3 regions of the Lutispora sp. genome follow, and region 1 is predicted to be linked to each of the others. Evidence: riboswitches for the same ligand, from Rfam matches in the RefSeq annotation. Region 1 holds a riboswitch; each other region holds the start of a gene.
What was found. Region 1 has a riboswitch for molybdenum cofactor ahead of ACESM9_RS07915 (alkaline phosphatase family protein). Riboswitches for the same ligand answer to the same signal wherever they lie in the genome.

Region 1 (5,907 bases):
ATAAATTTCTTACTTCTATTATAGCCTTCATTCCAGGTTTACCTCAATCACATATTTGCACCAGCGTTGGCTGAAGGAATCGGAAACTGCAATTAGCTGAAATGGACCGCTGCCTCCGTTTTTCATATTTCCCAAAGGCTTTCCGTTTTTCTCAAAGGCCAGGTAAACATTATCTGACAAAACCTCTTGGGCAGCCATAGCAATTACATAGCCGTCCAAGCCTTTTACTGTAACCCTTGTAGCGGATTCTATGGTTGAATCATCTATACCTGCCCTGTTCAGTACATCCTTAAGAAATACTCCTTTATACTTTCTAGAAGCAGGGCCTGAAGTGGAGGTATCTTCTATAGCTTTGAACTCATGATTTTCTATGACAGTGATTTCTTCAAAGCTTAAAGCTGCTGTGTTTTCGCCCCACTTGAAGGTTATGGTGCCCTCTTCGGTTCCAGCATTGTTAATGCTTCTCATATTTATATAACCTAAAGCCAGTGTAACAACTGCCAGTATTGCAATAACCAGTATTAGCTTCTTATTTTTCATATATATCACCCCGCCCGTTTATTGTGATCATTATCTTATATGCTATAAGTCCTCCAAGTCCTCCTGAGAGCGATGCTGCGCTGATGGATAGAAGCAAGGGTATAAGGGGAAGTCTGAAAAAGACCATGGATGATAGGAAAGTTCCCGAAATATTTGCCAATAAACCAAGAATGAAAAAGCCTGAAGGTGTAGTAAAATTTTTCCTTAATATCAAGGCTCCCATATCTACAAAGAGACCCGGTATTGTATATGTTATTAAGCTCACGGCTCCATGATTCCCGTATACTCCTGTAATCATCACCAGTAAAGCCTGAACAAAGCCTATAAGGGTACCGGTGCCTATTTTTCTGGTTATACCTAGTCCCAATACTATCCAAAGCATGTAAAAGCCGCCGGCTGCAGCACCGCCGGGGATGTATAGGGGACCTGTAATTATGTGTACCAGGGGAACTATTATGGGTTTTATCCCAACACCCAAAGCCGCCGCCAGAGATATGACTGCCAGCTCATACATGGAAAATTTTCTAAAAAATTTGCTCATATAGCACCTGCTTCTTTTATGATTTTTCACTATGGTAAACATGCTTAATTCTATATATAAGGATGCTGCTGTACTGGAAATAATCATATGTTCACTTGCACATATGATTATTCCCTAGATACTGTAGCTTTCTTCTATACAGTGAAGTCCAAAAGATATATAATAGAGCATTTTTGTTAACTTTGCTAGTGACTCTTTGCGAAATCTAAATTAGAGAATTCGTACGATATTATATCCTTTTGACTGGCTTTATGGTAACTGCAGTATGTGCATAATTAATTATACTCTTTAGTGTTTTTAGTGAAGTTTTAGTGCCTTTTAGTGGTTTCAAAAAACCTCCGTGTAAATCCGTGGTTATCTCAGTGCTAATCCGTGTTCTTCAAGAACAGAGTCCAAATAGGAATAAACAAATCCGATTCTGAGAAGCTCCCATGGGCGCCTCCCTCACCTTCATCATGCATGCCATGATCTGATGTTATGATCACATCTCCATTAAATCTACCCAGGAGATCTTTTATATAGGAGTCTAAAACCCCAAGCTGGGCCAATGCTTCATCTGAATTTGGACCATATTTATGACCAAAATCATCATAGGAATGGAAGTGTACCAATAACACATCAGGAGGGTTTTTTAGCTCCTCCAGAGCTTTATTGTATATTTCATCATCTATGGTACCGTTATTGTTTTCATCTATATTAAGAATGGTTTCCACCTCATCTATGATGATTTTTATGTTGCCTTCTATAACCTTTGAAGTTTTACCCATCTCCGCTGCTTTATCAAATATGGTGGGAATCTCCAGTGGCTTCTTCTCTCTATTATGTATACCTGTATATTTGGGTGTGGTTCCGGTAACCATAGCTGCAAAGGTTACATCGGTTATGGTGGGATAAACTGTCAAAGCCTTCTCAGCTATGCCTGTTGATTCTAAGCAAGGTATAATACCTAAGTCTATAGCTTTCTTATATAAGTCATAGCCCAAGCCGTCTATATATATTATTAGAACTTTATTATCATTATCAAGAGATTTTAGCGCCATATCTTTTATTGATATAATACTTTGAGTGGGTGGATTTTCAACTATACCAATGGGATTATTAAGTGTTTGACTATCTGTTGTTACCATGGTGCTGCCGAAAATACTTTTTCTTATGCTCTCAATGCTATTTGTATAAATAATATCGCCGTCTTCAGTATACACAGCAAAACCGGATGTTTGGTATTCCTCATTATTGAGGATAGGCAAACCACTGGTATCTGTTGGCATGAAGAATATTATACCGGTAAAAAAGGATAATATAGCTATGAGAGATAAAAATAGAAATTTTTTATTCATAATTATGTTCCTTAATTATCATTTTTGGATAAAATAAAAAGCAGTCTAAAAGGAAACTGCTTCTTGCTGTTTCCTTTCCAAAATGAGGAGGCATAAACATTTCTATTTATACCCTGCCGGTTATGCGCCATATTATATAAACTTAGGCACCATAACTCGGAAACGCTTAATTAGAATGATTCTACATTTGTTTATGATTTCCTTCAAGAAACATAAATTGTTTCATTTTATAGACTAATACATAGTATGGAATAAGAAAGGTTTCCTATTGAAGCATTTATAACGACCAAGGAAACCTTTCTTGAAATCCATTACGGAAAGTTAACACTAAGGTAGATTTATACTTTCCTATGGATTATAAGAAAGGTTTCATATTATATTAATAATTAATATTAGTTAAAGACTAAGTATTGACAAAATGTATTCAGTTGGTGTACAATGTAGCTTAATTGTGAAAAAAGCTATTTGAATGGCCATGAAGAGGACAGTAGCAGGAGATGATGCATTCAGAGAGATAATCGTTTGGTGAAAGATTATTTGCAGAGCTCTTGACGAAGATCACCTTGGAGCCGGATGCTCGAAGCTCAGTAGGGTATTCCGCAGTAATGCGTTAAATTTACCGAGTGACAGCCTGTTTTGGGCTGTAATGAGGGTGGTACCGCGTGTCCAAACGTCCCTATGGTTTTTGCCATAGGGTTTTTCATTTATACAAATATGCAAGGAGATGAGTCTAATGAAATTTAAACCTCTTTCAGAGAAACCGGTAGCAGAGAGAGAAAAACAAATATCCGAGTTTTGGAAAGAAGTAGACATTCTCGACAAAGTGGTTGCAAATAGAAAAGGAGCAAAACCCTTTATATTCTACGAAGGACCTCCAACAGCTAATGGCAGGCCTGGCATACATCATGTAATTGCTAGAACTTTGAAGGACTCTGTATGCCGATATCAAAGCATGAAGGGCCATGAGGTCAAAAGAAAAGCAGGCTGGGATACTCACGGACTGCCTGTTGAAATAGAAGTTGAGAAGGAACTGAAGCTTTCCAGCAAGCAAGAGATTGAGAATTACGGAATAGCAGAGTTCAATGAGAAATGCCGTGAGTCTGTATTCACATATGAAAAACAGTGGAGAGAAATGACTGAGAGAATGGGATACTCCATAGATATGGATAACCCTTATATAACACTGGACAACGACTATATAGAGAGCGAATGGTGGATACTGGACAAATTTTTCAAAGAAGGCCTCATGTATGAAGGCCACAAGATATTGCCCTACTGCAGTCGCTGTGGTACAGGCTTGGCTTCCCACGAAGTAGCTCAAGGTTATAAGGAAGTAAAAACCAATACTGTAATAGTAAAGTTTAAGAGAAAAGATGCGGATGAATACTTCCTGGTATGGACTACCACACCATGGACTCTTCCATCTAACGTGGCATTGACCGTAAATCCTGAAGAAACCTATCTTAAGGTTAAACAGGACGATACAATATATTATGTAGAAAAACATCTTTCCAAGAAGGTTCTGGGAGAAGATTTTGAAGTATTGGAAGAGCTTTCAGGCAAGGATCTAGAATACATGGAATATGAGCAGCTGATGCCCTTTATAGAAGCTGACAAGAAAGCATTTTATGTAACCGTTGCAGATTATGTAACTACAGAAGACGGTACAGGTATAGTTCATACTGCCCCTGCCTTTGGTGAAGATGACTATAATACAGGCAGAAGATATGATCTTCCCGTATTCCAACCTGTTGATGAAACAGGTAAATTCACCACTACACCCTGGGAAGGCCAGTTCGTAATGGATGCGGATTTGGATATAATAAAATGGTTGGCTCAGGAAGGTAAGCTTTTCAAGAAAGAAAAGATGGCCCACAATTATCCCCACTGCTGGAGATGCCAGACACCTCTATTATATTATGCTAAGCCCGGATGGTATATTGAAATGACAAAACTTAGAGACCAGTTGGTAGAAAACAATAGTAAGGTTGAATGGTATCCGGACTTTGTAGGAGAAAAAAGATTTGGCAACTGGCTGGAAAATGTAAATGACTGGGCTTTATCACGAAACAGATACTGGGGAACACCTTTGAATATCTGGAAATGTGAATGTGGCCATATCACTTCCGTTGGTTCCAGGAAAGAGTTAATTGAAAGGGCCATAGAAGAAATAGACGAAAGTATTGAATTGCACAGGCCTTATGTAGACCAAGTTCATCTGAAATGTGATAAATGCGGCGGCACAATGACAAGGGTTCCTGAGGTAATTGATTGTTGGTTCGATAGTGGTTCAATGCCTTTTGCACAGCATCACTATCCCTTTGAAAACAAGGAAAACTTCCATGAGCTTTTCCCTGCAGATTTCATATGCGAGGGTATAGACCAAACCAGAGGTTGGTTCTACTCACTTATGGCCATATCCACCTTTGTAATGGGAACTTCCCCTTACAAGAGGGTATTGGTAAATGATTTGATACTGGATAAGGACGGCCATAAGATGTCAAAATCCAGAGGCAATACAGTTGACCCCTTTGAAATGTTTGACAAATATGGTGCCGATGCATTGAGATGGTATCTCCTTTATGTATCACCTGCCTGGACACCTACCAGATTTGACGAAGATGGTCTTAAGGAAGTCCTCAGCAAATTCTTCGGCACATTGAGAAATGTATACTCCTTCTTTACACTATATGCAAACACAGATAATATAGACCCGAGGGAATTCTTCATAGAGTATAAAGACAGACCTGAATTGGACAAATGGATACTTTCCAAGTACAATAACTTGCTGGCTCAAATCGAATATGAAATGTCTATATATGATTTGACAAAGACAGTAAGGAAGATACAGGACTTTGTCAACGAAGATCTTTCCAACTGGTATATAAGAAGATCAAGAAGGAGATTCTGGGCAACAGAATTAACTGATGATAAAAAGGCAGTTTACAATACAACCTATGAAATACTTGTTGGATTGACCAAGATTATAGCACCTTTCTCACCTTTTATGGCAGAAGAAATGTATAAAGACCTGACAGGCGAATTATCAGTCCATATGGCTGACTATCCAGTAGCGAATAAGGAACTATTGGAACCTCATATAGAGGAAAGAATGGATCTTGTAAGAGATTTGGTAAGCCTGGGCAGAGCTGCAAGAGAAAAGGTAAGAATCAAGGTAAGACAACCAATTGCAGAAGTATTGATAGATGGCAAATATGAAGAATTGATAAAGGATCTTGTACCTTTATTCCAGGAAGAGCTAAATGTAAAAGAAGTAGTATTTGCAAAGCATCTTGATGAATATATGGAATTCAGCCTGAAGCCAAACTTCAAGGTTGCAGGCCCCATATTTGGTCCAAAGATAAAACTATTGGGTAAAGCTTTGGCAGAAGTTGATGGAGCAGAAGCAGTGAAGAAGCTGGAAGCAGGCGAAACTCTCAAGCTTACTGTTGATGGAGAAACCCTTGATGTGGTTAAGGATCATGTTCT
Region 2 (5,907 bases), on a different contig from region 1:
GGAGTTTTGGGCTATGGGAAGCTTTGCATCCGTCACCGCTGATAAGGTATTGACTATGTTGCCTTTATTTTTAATAGGAATTATTGGTATTATTCTGCTCAGGTGGAAGATAAATGTACTGTCCTTAAGCGATGAAGAAGCCAAAAGCCTGGGAGTAAAAGTAGAATCAGCCCGCTGGGCTGTAATCATATTTTCCACATTGATAGTGGCCAGTATCATATGCATAACAGGGCTAATTGCCTTCATAGGTCTTATAGCTCCTCACATAGCCAGGATGATAAGAAAAACCAATGATTTCAGTACTACCATATTAAGCGGCTTTATAGGTGCCATACTCCTTGGCTTTGCAGATTGTCTTGCCAGGAGTATAGCCGGCAGCGAAATACCAATAAGCATTCTCACCACCTTTATCGGGGCACCGTATTTAGCATATCTCATGAGTCGTTATTAGGAGGAAATATGGATATATTAAAAATAGAAAATATAAAGGCAGGCTATGATAATAAAATAATATTGGATGACATAAGCTTTTCATTAAAACAGGGAGAATTGACTGCTCTTTTAGGACTCAATGGTGCAGGCAAAACCACACTGTTGAAGACAATCAGCGGTCTTATAAAGCCCATATCAGGTAAATGCATTATAAAGGATGTGGACTGTTTTTCCTTTGATGAAAAGCAAAGGGCAAGGCATATCAGCTTTATGCCCCAGAGAAACAGCATAATATATAACACCAAGGTGATAGATGTAGTATTGATGGGCATAACTCCCTATCTGGGTATGTTCGCCTCTCCTACGAAGGAGCATAAGAAACTTGCCTATGATATACTGAAAAAGATGTCCATGGAGAAGTATGCCTATGCCAATTTTCTACAACTAAGCGAAGGACAGAAGCAGCTTGTTATCATATGCAGAAGCCTTATGCAGAATGCAGAGATTATGCTCTTTGACGAACCTGACAGCGCATTGGACTATAATAACAGACATATGATGCTATCCTGTATAAGGGATTTGATAAATAAAGAAAGGCGTGTAGGGCTCATAACCCTCCATGATCCAAATTACGCCCTCAACTACTGCGATAAAATAATATTTTTGGAGGACGGTAAGATACTGGCAGAATTCGATACCAAAGATGTAGATAATATTTTTCTCCATAAAATGTTTACCAGAATATATGGTAAAATAGATATAATAAGGCATAGAGAAAAATATGTGATGGTGAGGTTGGATGCATGAAACCAGGATATAGTCTCTGGATAAAAAATGATAACGGCGATAAAGTATTTGGGCAAGGACCTTATAGGCTTTTGCTTCTCGTAGACAATTTAGGCTCTTTGAATAAGGCTGCAAGTGAAATGGGAATGGCTTATTCAAAGGCATTGAATATTATAAAGAATGCTGAAGAAGAATTGAATATGGAACTTCTGGAAAGGGAAATAGGGGGTGCCAAAGGGGGAGGCTCAAAGCTTACCAAGGAAGCCAAGGAGCTTATTGACAAATATGAAAGATTCAGAAATGCGGCTGTGGAAGAAATAGAGAAGATATACGAGGATATTTTTTGTAGAAAATGAATGAATTAGATACTATTGGCTATACTAAAAAAGGCTTGTATTGTAATAGTTAAATGATAGAGAGCCTTTTTTAGTATAACCATTTTGTTTTTTTTGTGAAATCAAAGGAAATTCAAATATAAATAAAGAAAAACAATGCAATTAAGCAATAATTTAAATTAATAGAAGAAAATGACCAAAAAACCCAAGAAAATGCGAAATTATAAATTTGCGAAGAACTAAACCATTAATTATTATTATATTGTAATTAGCACTCATCTTAAGTGAGTGCTAATAATAAGGGATACATACAAATTTTGTATAATAAAAACTTAAGGAGGGTTATTGATGAATATCAAACCACTTGGAGACAGAGTTGTTATTAAGGTATTGGAAAATGAAGAAACAACCAAAAGCGGCATAGTATTACCCGGTACTGCAAAGGAAAAACCAATGCAGGGCGAAGTATTGGCCGTTGGTTCAGGAGAGTTAGTTGACGGTAAAAAGATACCCCTTGAATTAAAGGTTGGCGACAGAGTAATATACTCTAAATATGCTGGCACAGAAGTTAAGATTGATGGGGAAGAATACTTGATCCTCAGACAAAACGATGTATTAGCAATAGTAGAATAATAAGGGAGGGTAAATAAATGGCAAAACAGATCAGGTTTGGCGAAGATGCAAGAAGAGCTCTTGAAAGAGGAGTAAATCAGCTGGCAGATACAGTTAAGATAACATTAGGACCCAAGGGAAGAAATGTTGTATTAGACAAGAAATTCGGTTCTCCCCTTATCACCAATGACGGTGTAACAATTGCGAAAGAAGTAGAACTTGAAGATCCCTTTGAGAATATGGGAGCTCAATTGGTTAAGGAAGTTGCAACAAAGACAAACGATGTAGCAGGTGATGGTACAACAACAGCTACATTGCTTGCTCAGGCAATAATAAGAGAAGGTTTGAAGAATGTTGCTGCAGGAGCAAACCCAATGGTATTGAAAAAGGGTATCAATAAGGCTGTAGCTACTGCGGTAGAAGAAATCAAAAAGTTTTCCAAGCCAATCGAAAATAAATCTGCTATAGCACAGGTTGCCTCCATATCAGCAGGAGAAGAATCCATCGGAGAAATCATTTCCGAAGCTATGGAAAAAGTAGGCAAGGACGGAGTTATAACTGTAGAAGAATCAAATACTTTCGGTACAACTCTGGATGTTGTAGAAGGTATGCAGTTTGACAGAGGTTATGTATCTCCTTACATGATCACAGATACAGAAAAGATGGAAGCTGTACTTGATGAGCCCTATATACTTATAACTGATAAGAAGATATCAAATATCCAGGATCTTCTTCCAGTATTGGAGCAGATAGTTCAACAGGGCAAGAAGCTTTTGATAATCGCTGAAGACATCGAAGGCGAAGCTCTTGCTACATTGATAGTAAACAAATTAAGAGGAACATTTACTTGCGTTGCTGTTAAAGCACCTGGCTTTGGCGACAGAAGAAAGGCAATGCTTGATGATATAGCTATACTTACTGGCGGACAGGTAATATCCGAAGAATTAGGCTTAGATATTAAAGAGACAAAGCTTGAGCAACTAGGAAGAGCAAGACAGGTTAAGGTTCAGAAAGAAAACACTATAATCGTTGACGGTGCTGGAGATGCTAAGGAAATAAAAGATAGAGTAAAACAGATTAAGGCTCAGATAGAAGAAACTACTTCCGACTTCGATAGAGAAAAGCTTCAGGAAAGACTTGCAAAATTGGCTGGCGGTGTAGCAGTTATCAAAGTTGGTGCTGCAACAGAAACAGAACTTAAGGAAAGAAAACTGAGAATCGAAGACGCTCTTGCTGCAACAAAGGCTGCAGTAGAAGAAGGTATAGTACCTGGCGGCGGAGTTGCTCTTGTAAATGCTATAAAGGCTGTTGAAGAATTATTAAAGGATGCTCATGGAGATGAAAAGACAGGTATTCAGATCATAAGAAGAGCTTTGGAAGAACCAGTGAGACAGATTGCAGAGAATGCTGGACTTGAAGGTTCTGTAATAGTTGAAAAGGTAATGAACAGCGAAGCAGGAGTAGGCTTTGATGCATTGAATGAAAGATATGTCAACATGATTGAAGCAGGTATAGTTGACCCAACAAAGGTTACAAGATCAGCACTTGAGAATGCTGCATCCATCGCTTCAATGCTTCTTACAACTGAGAGCGTTGTAGCAGATCTTCCAGAAAAAGAAAAACCAATGCCCGGAGCAGGAATGGGCGGAGACATGGGAATGTACTAAGATAGATAATAGCTGCGTTATTTGACGCAGCTATTTTTTTGGTTTCTTATATAGTATTATTGCCTCCAAGAAGTATAATATTAGGTAGAAGTATAAATTGGAGGTAAATGCTTTGGAAAGATTATCTCATACAAATAAAAAAGGCTATACCAGGATGATGGATATATCTGAAAAGAATGAAAACATAAGGGAAGCCATAGCTCGAGGCTCTATCTATATGAAAAAGGAGACCCTGAGAGCCATAAAAGAAGGAAAGATAAAAAAAGGAGATGTGCTATCTGTAGCCCAGGTAGGTGGCATTATGGGTGCAAAGGGCACTTCCAGCATAATACCCATGAATCACGGAAGCAATATTTTCAGTGTGGATTTGGACTTTAAAATAGATGGAGAAAACTGCAAAATAGATATAGCTGCCATAGTAAGAACCTATGGAATGAGTGGAGTAGATATGGAAGCCCTGACGGCTGTATCTGCTGCAGCCCTTACCATCTATGATATGTGCAAGGATATGGATAATGAGATGTTCATATCCGATATACATATGGTAAAAAAGTCTGGAAGTCCATCTGGGGATTTTTACTTTACCGGCTCTGATAAAAGCACTTCATGTAGCTAAGAGTAGGAGTACCTTATACAAGTGACTGTCCATATAATAAAAACGCAACCACAGAATAAATATTTGACAGAACACGATAGAAGTAGTAAAATAATTTATGACAATGTGATAATTTTAACAATATACATATATGCAATGCAAGATGATAATTAATTGAATAACTCCGAATCTGTAAACCTAAGGAGTTATCTATGGCTTGCAGATCGATGGGTGTGGATAGAAATGTTCATGCCTCCTGTGTTTGGAAAGGAGTAGTATCAGCTGTATACTTTATAATTGGTATATAGTAGTGTTAAGTTTGTGAAAAACTCCTTTTACAAGGAGTTTTTATTTTTCTACTTTATTATAAGGGGGATAAGCATAATGGACATGGTAAACCTGACAATTGATGGTATCAAGACCCAGGTTCCCAAAGGTACAACAGTCTTGGAGGCAGCAAAAGGTTTAAACATTAATATTCCTACACTTTGCTTTTTAAAAGATATAAATGAAGTTGGAGCTTGTAGAATGTGTCTTGTTGAGGTTAAAGGAGCAAGGTCTTTGCAGGCTGCTTGTGTACTTCCTGTTGCAGAAGGCATGGAGGTAAAGACATCTTCAAAGGCCGTTAGAGAAGCTCGAACCACCGTACTTAAGCTTATACTAGCCAGACATGAAAGGGAATGTCTCACATGTTCTAGAAACCTGAACTGTGAGCTACAGAAGATGGCCGAGGAAGCAGGCATAGATGCTGTAGATTACGAAGGTGAGAAGATCGAATATAAAGTTGATATGGCATCACCTTCAATAGTCAGGGATCAGAATAAGTGCATACTCTGCGGAAGGTGTATAAGTATATGCAAAAATATTCAAGGTACAGGCGTTATAAACTTTGCAAATAGGGGTGTAAACACTACAGTAACAACTTCTTATGGAAGAAGCCTTTCTGAAGTTGCCTGTATTAACTGTGGTCAATGTATAAAGGTATGTCCTGTAGGTGCCCTTAGAGAAAAAGATGACAGAGATAGAGTATGGGAAGCTTTAGAGAATGACCAACTTTATGTAATCGCCCAGACTGCACCTGCTGTTAGAGTTGCATTGGGTGAAGAATTCGGATTGCCGGTAGGCACAAATGTAGAAGGAAAAATGGTTTCTGCTTTAAGAAGATTAGGGTTTGATAAAGTTTTTGATACTGATTTTGCAGCAGACTTGACTATTATAGAAGAAGGAACAGAACTCATCAGCAGGATAAAAAACGGAGGGAAGCTCCCGATGATAACATCCTGTTCTCCTGGTTGGATAAAGTACTGTGAGCATTACCACAATGATTTTATTGACAATTTATCAACATGTAAATCCCCTCATCAGATGTTGGGAGCTTTAGCAAAATCCTATTATGCAGAAAAGATGAATATTGATCCTAATAAAATATTTGTGGTATCAATAATGCCTTGTACAGCTAAGAAGTTTGAATCAGGTAGAG
Region 3 (5,907 bases), on a different contig from region 1:
TTTGGGGAAGTAGTTTACGTTGCAACACTGCCTCCACTTCCGCCCTGTGGGGAAGCCACCGCCGCCTCTGCCTCGCAATCCGGATTTTTCTATCTCAGATATTACACCCTCGGGAGTCATCTGAAATAAAACCTTACTAAGAGCTTCATATCCGCCGCGCTCAATATAGTCGTCAATATTTGCAGGATCTATTTCTCCTATATTCCTTAAGGCTATTTTTTGCTGAGATTTATAAAAATCCGTGTCTTTGTGGGATATAACTTTTTTTCCCTGAGCAGTATCAAATATCAATAACCTGTTTACTATCTGGCCATTGATAAGGGTTTTCTCTACAATTTCTTTAACATCACTGGCCTTTACTTTGCTGTAGCATATATTGTCAGGCTCAATTTTTACTAAGGGTCCTTTTTCGCATAAACCATTGCAACCCGTGGCTTTTACAATGGTTTTAACATCTGCATCTACTTCATGCTCTTCAATAAGCCTCTTTAATTCTCTGTATACATCTAAGCTGTTGTTTGCCAGGCAGCCGGTGCCGCAGCAGACATATACTGTCCTATTCATCCCCAGCACCCCCGTATTCTCTTAGTATCTCCCTTACTTTGGAAGATGTCAGCTTGCCATAATATCTGTCATTAATAACCATAACTGGAGCTATGGCACAGGAACCAAGGCAATTGACGACTTCTAAGGAAAATTTGCCGTCTTTTGTGGTTTCGCCAGGTTTTATTCCAAGAGAATTCTCTATCTCATCCAGCAGGCTTTTTGATGATCTTATATGGCAAGCAGTGCCGTCACAAACCTTTATGATATATCTACCCTTGGGTTTTAAACTCAGTGCCTTGTAAAAAGTAGCCATGCTGTAAAGCTTGGAAAGAGGGATGTCCAAGTATTGAGAAAGCTCCAGAAGCTTTTCTTTGGGTATATAACCATATTCCTTTTGCAAGTCCTGCAGCATTGCCAATGTATACCTATGTTCCTTGGGATATTTTTCAAACAAAATTCATCAGCCTCCTGCTACCACCGGGAATATGCTTATCTCATCATCAGAGCTGAGACAGGTGTCAAGCCCCTGGAGATGCACAATATTTCTCCCGTTGACCAGAATAATTATCTCATTGCTGAGATTCCCATTTGAAAATATTTTATTTCTAAATTTTGAACCATATCTTTCGCAGAGTTTAAGGAGAAGATCATTTAAAGTGGGGAAATGGTCAATTTCAATTTCCTTTGCACCAGTGTAATCTCTTATATATGCAAAATATTTTACTATCATGAAATTCCCCTCCTTGCTTCTTTAAATTTAGGCTGTCGGTAATGTGATACCGACAGCCATAGACCTTGCTTATTTAATTGACAGTTCTTTAAGTTTTTCTTCCGTTGGTATGCCGTTTTCATCCCAACCTCTTACCTCATAGTATTCCTTGAGCATCACATCTAGCTGATTGACCAATCCTTTTGCAGGACCTGCAGGCATGGGCTCCTTGAGCAATCTGTCAGGAAGCCTGTCATCATCCTTTGTGAAGCCTGCTTCAAGATTGAACAGCTTCTCTAAATTCCAAATTCTTTCTCCTGCCTGCAGCACCTCTTCATCGGTAAAATCAACGCCCATGGCAGTTCTTAACATTTCAGATATCTCAGGAAGACCTATTCCGAAGGTGGTGAATAAGCATATACCTGCAGAATCCACTACCGCGGTGAGATCCTGGAAGGTTTTGAGCCAGGGAGCTTTTTCATCTGTTACCAATGGATCAAGCTTAGCAGGAATTCCAAGTATTTCAGGAGAAGTGAGGTATCCTCTCACATGGCAGCCGCCACGATTTGATGTAGCATATTCAAGACCCATACCCTGTAAGCATCTGCCGTCATAAGCTGGCATTTCCTGCTTTTTCACAGACATGGAAAGCTCTGGATGGCCATATGACTCTGCCATTCTGTAGGAGCCCATTGCCAACTTGTCTCCAAATCCTTCTCTCAAACCTGTCATTCTTGTAAATTCTACTATACCTTCATCATCTCCAAAGGGGAGATCTCTTCCTAATTCTTCTCTGGTTAATATGCCTTTTTCATACATTTCCATAGCACAGGCAATGGTGGAACCCATGGTTATTGGGTCGATACCCAGCTCATTGCATATGAAATTGGCTTTGCAGATAGCTTCCAGATTCCTTACTCCGCAATCTGCACCATAGGACCAGCCTGCCTCATATTCAGGACCTTCACCGAAGCTCTTGAACTTACCTTCAGGAATCCTTGTTACTCTTCCGCAGCCCATATTGCATCCGAAGCAGCCCTTATTTCTAACCAGATATTTTTCTGTTAAAGTTTCTCCCGAAGTCTCATCTGCATGCTCAAATATGCCACCGTCTTTCCAGTTTCTTGTTGGGAGACCGCCGCTCTGGTTCAATATATTCACAAGTATTTCTGTACCATAGGTTGGCAATCCTCCACCTGTTACAGGATGGTCTTTAAGCATCTTTCTGCTCTTCTTGCATATTTCCAAAAATTCCTTAGGTTTTGCTACCTGAACTGATTTTGAACCCTTTACTGCAACAGCCTTAAGATTTTTAGAACCCATAACAGCACCAAGACCAGACCTTCCTGCAGCTCTATGCTTGTCGTTCATAACCGTGGCGAATAATACCAGTTTTTCTCCGCCGGGTCCTATGCAGGCGACTCTTGCATCGTCACCTACTTCTTCCAGGAGCATATCCGTGGTCTCAAATACATTTTTGCCCCACAGGTGTTCTGCATCTCTTATTTCCACTTCATCATCATTAATGTATAGATAAACGGGCTTTTCTGATTTTCCTTCAAATATTATTCCATCGTATCCGGCATACTTAAGCTCGGGACCGAAATGGCCACCGGAATTGGATGCACCTATGGTTCCTGTGAGGGGTGCTTTAGCAACTACTTCATATCTTCCGCTGGATGTGGCCAGAGTACCAGTAAGTGGACCTGTCATGAATATAAGTTTATTGTCGGGGCTGAAGGGTTCCACTTTGGGATCCACTTCATTCATGAAGTATTTGGTGCCTAAGCCTCTTGCACCTATATATTTCTTGGCATCTTCCAGGTTTAGATTTTCCTTTTTTATGGTCTTGTCAGTCAAGTTTACTCTGAGAAGTTTTCCTGTAAAACCTAACATTGCTCATACACCTCCCCAAACAAATCCTTGAACTTTTCACCCATTTTTTTCTTTTTGTTCAGATTTGCAGGTGTAGCTTCTTTATACTGTATTGCTCCTGAAGGACAGAATTCTGCACATTGTGGATTTCCTCCACACAGGTCACATTTGATTAGCTTTTTCTGAGTAGGACTAAAGGTGATGTTGCCAAGAGGACATGCGCTTATGCACATTTTGCAGCCGATGCACTTTTGGATGTCGATTATGACTGCATCCTTTTCATCTCTCACGATTGCTCCCACAGGACAAACCTTCATGCAGGAAGGATCTTCACACTGCATGCACATGATAGGAACTGCTATGGCAGCCTCATCATAGGCAAATACAGACACGGCAGCTTGTTTCGGATTGAATTCTTCCATCCTGTTGAAGGAGCAAATCAGCTCACAGGTTCTGCAGCCGATGCACTTCTCTGGAGAGATCATCAATACCTTGCTCATCCTTTGCTGACATCATATCGATGCCAGCTTCACCTCCTTTTTCTCAATATAAAAGTCCATCTGTTTTGGCAATACTGCACCCACAGATGGACTCCTTTGCACAATGGCAGGTATGGGCATTTCTCCCCATGCCCTATCGTTCCAAGTCCTTCATCGGGCTCTTGGAATCGGAGTCTATATACAATTAACGATTGTGTATATTTATTTACTTATTCTACATATATTAGTAAACTCCTTTAAATATGACAATAAAATTACAAAATTGGGACAAGTGGCATAAATGCATGATAAATGAGGTTTGATCTGTCGTAATTAGAAGAGTATGTAAATTGACATAGCAAGTATTAAAATATTATGGTAAAATTTAGGCATATATTGATAAAGCAATACTGGAGAATATGGAATAATCATAGAATTATATGAAATAAAAGGAGAAAGAAATGATTAAGAGACTTAACCTAAAGGATATGAAAACAGCAAATCGTGTAATGGATTTGCAAAGAGCCTCATATAAAATAGAAGCCCAGCTTATAGGCTTTTATGAGATACCAGCCTTGAAGGAGACCATAGATAGTTTGCAACAATGTGATGAAATTTTTTATGGATACCATATAAATGATGTTCTAGCAGGTATAATTTCATTTAAAGTTATTGACGATGTATTAGATATACACAGAGTTGCGATATATCCGGACTTTTTTAGAATGGGTATAGCAAATAAACTTATTAACTTTGTAGAAGAAATAAATAGCAATATCAATAAAATTATTGTATGTACTGGCAAGGATAATCTTCCCGCTGTAAATTTATATTTAAAAAACGGTTATAAAAAGAAAAAAGATATTGAGGTGAAAGATGGGATTTATATAACGGAATTTGAGAAAATACTGAGGTAAAAATCATTTCATAGTTCTTGAACTATATGCAATATAAATCAAGTAGATATATTTACGGGAGGGGGTTAACTATATGTTCAGGCATGTCGTTGATGAGGATGTAGAATTAAGACTGCTTGATAATAATCATGCAATGGCAATGTTTGAGTCAATTAATTCTTGTAGGTATTATTTGAGAGAATGGTTACCCTGGGTAGATGGTACCCAAACAATAGAGGATGCTATAGGGTTTATCGAAATGACAAAGAAACAGTTTGCATCAAACGAAGGATTTCAGGCAGGAATATGGTACAAAGGGGAGTTTGCAGGAGTAATAGGCTATTATGGAATCAACTGGTTTAATAGATCGGTAAACATAGGATATTGGCTTGACAAAAGATATGTGGGTAGAGGCATAATGACAAAAGCATGTAGAGCATTTATTGATCATGCTTTTAATGTATACAACTTAAACAGGGTAGAAATCAGGTGTGCTGAAAAGAATTATAAAAGCAGAGCTATTGCTGAAAGACTGGGCTTTACAAAAGAAGGCATTATAAGAGAAGCTGAATGGCTATATAGTCATTATGTTAATCATATCGTTTATGGAATGTTAGCTTCCGAATGGGAAGAATGATATATACATCATGGCGATGAGGGGAGTTATTATGAAATTAGAGAAATCGTGTGGAGCTATTGTTTATAGAAAAATAAATAATGATATAGAATTTTTAGCTATTAGAAGCAATTCACCGGACAGACACTGGGGGTTTCCCAAGGGACATGTTGAAGGTAAAGAAACTGAAGAGGAGACTTGCATAAGGGAGGTATATGAGGAAACAGGGTTGGTTATAAAACCCCATGAAGGATTCAGGGAATATGATAAGTATAAAGTAGCTGAAAATACATATAAAGAAGTAATTTTCTTCATAGCTGATGCAACAACTCAAGAGGTAGTGATAGACCAGGATGAGGTTGAAGAATATAGATGGGCGCCATTTCAGGAGATATATGATTTACTCACTTACGATAGTGGAAAAGTCATATTAGCAAAGGCAAAGGATTTTATAGATAAATTAGAACAGAATTCAGGAATTACAAAATTATCCAATAGCAGTAGGAAGTAAGACAAATGATAGTTTGAAGTTAAAAGAAAAATGCAAAAAGGTTTATGGAGAAAGGAAACCTATATGAATGAAACAATAAGATATTTGTTAGATAGTGCTTGCCCTTCAATAAAGTATAGAGTAAAAAAAGAAATTCTAAATGAAATGAGTTCTGATGAAGAGGAGCTATTACAAAGCCAGATTTTAGAGGACAAGCTTGTCCAGGAGTTTATAGAAAGGCAGAGTCCAGATGGTTGGATAGAGGAGGACTTTCATAGCGAAAAAGGAGTAGAAAC

Region 2: another riboswitch for molybdenum cofactor. It lies ahead of ACESM9_RS12325 (NADH-dependent [FeFe] hydrogenase, group A6); the one in region 1 lies ahead of ACESM9_RS07915 (alkaline phosphatase family protein).
Region 3: another riboswitch for molybdenum cofactor. It lies ahead of ACESM9_RS01205 (4Fe-4S dicluster domain-containing protein); the one in region 1 lies ahead of ACESM9_RS07915 (alkaline phosphatase family protein).

The regions. Positions count from the first base shown of each region.
Region 1 covers NZ_JAWLCK010000041.1:3,584-9,490, forward strand. The annotation lists gene ACESM9_RS07900 (energy-coupling factor ABC transporter ATP-binding protein) at 1-31, opposite strand, end outside; gene ACESM9_RS07905 (molybdopterin-dependent oxidoreductase) at 28-540, opposite strand; gene ACESM9_RS07910 (ECF transporter S component) at 530-1,081, opposite strand; gene ACESM9_RS07915 (alkaline phosphatase family protein) at 1,447-2,418, opposite strand; molybdenum cofactor riboswitch at 2,473-2,592, opposite strand; T-box leader at 2,885-3,099, shown strand; gene ileS (isoleucine--tRNA ligase) at 3,143-5,907, shown strand, end outside.
Region 2 covers NZ_JAWLCK010000102.1:2,637-8,543, forward strand. The annotation lists gene ACESM9_RS12295 (FecCD family ABC transporter permease) at 1-451, shown strand, start outside; gene ACESM9_RS12300 (ABC transporter ATP-binding protein) at 460-1,239, shown strand; gene ACESM9_RS12305 (winged helix-turn-helix domain-containing protein) at 1,236-1,574, shown strand; gene groES (co-chaperone GroES) at 1,902-2,186, shown strand; gene groL (chaperonin GroEL) at 2,204-3,832, shown strand; gene moaC (cyclic pyranopterin monophosphate synthase MoaC) at 3,945-4,448, shown strand; molybdenum cofactor riboswitch at 4,598-4,716, shown strand; gene ACESM9_RS12325 (NADH-dependent [FeFe] hydrogenase, group A6) at 4,812-5,907, shown strand, end outside.
Region 3 covers NZ_JAWLCK010000003.1:44,934-50,840, forward strand. The annotation lists gene ACESM9_RS01185 (NADH-ubiquinone oxidoreductase-F iron-sulfur binding region domain-containing protein) at 1-564, opposite strand, end outside; gene nuoE (NADH-quinone oxidoreductase subunit NuoE) at 557-1,000, opposite strand; gene ACESM9_RS01195 (ubiquitin-like small modifier protein 1) at 1,007-1,276, opposite strand; gene ACESM9_RS01200 (aldehyde ferredoxin oxidoreductase family protein) at 1,346-3,151, opposite strand; gene ACESM9_RS01205 (4Fe-4S dicluster domain-containing protein) at 3,145-3,630, opposite strand; molybdenum cofactor riboswitch at 3,706-3,815, opposite strand; gene ACESM9_RS01210 (GNAT family N-acetyltransferase) at 4,071-4,526, shown strand; gene ACESM9_RS01215 (GNAT family N-acetyltransferase) at 4,600-5,142, shown strand; gene ACESM9_RS01220 (bis(5'-nucleosyl)-tetraphosphatase) at 5,174-5,632, shown strand; gene ACESM9_RS01225 (hypothetical protein) at 5,696-5,907, shown strand, end outside.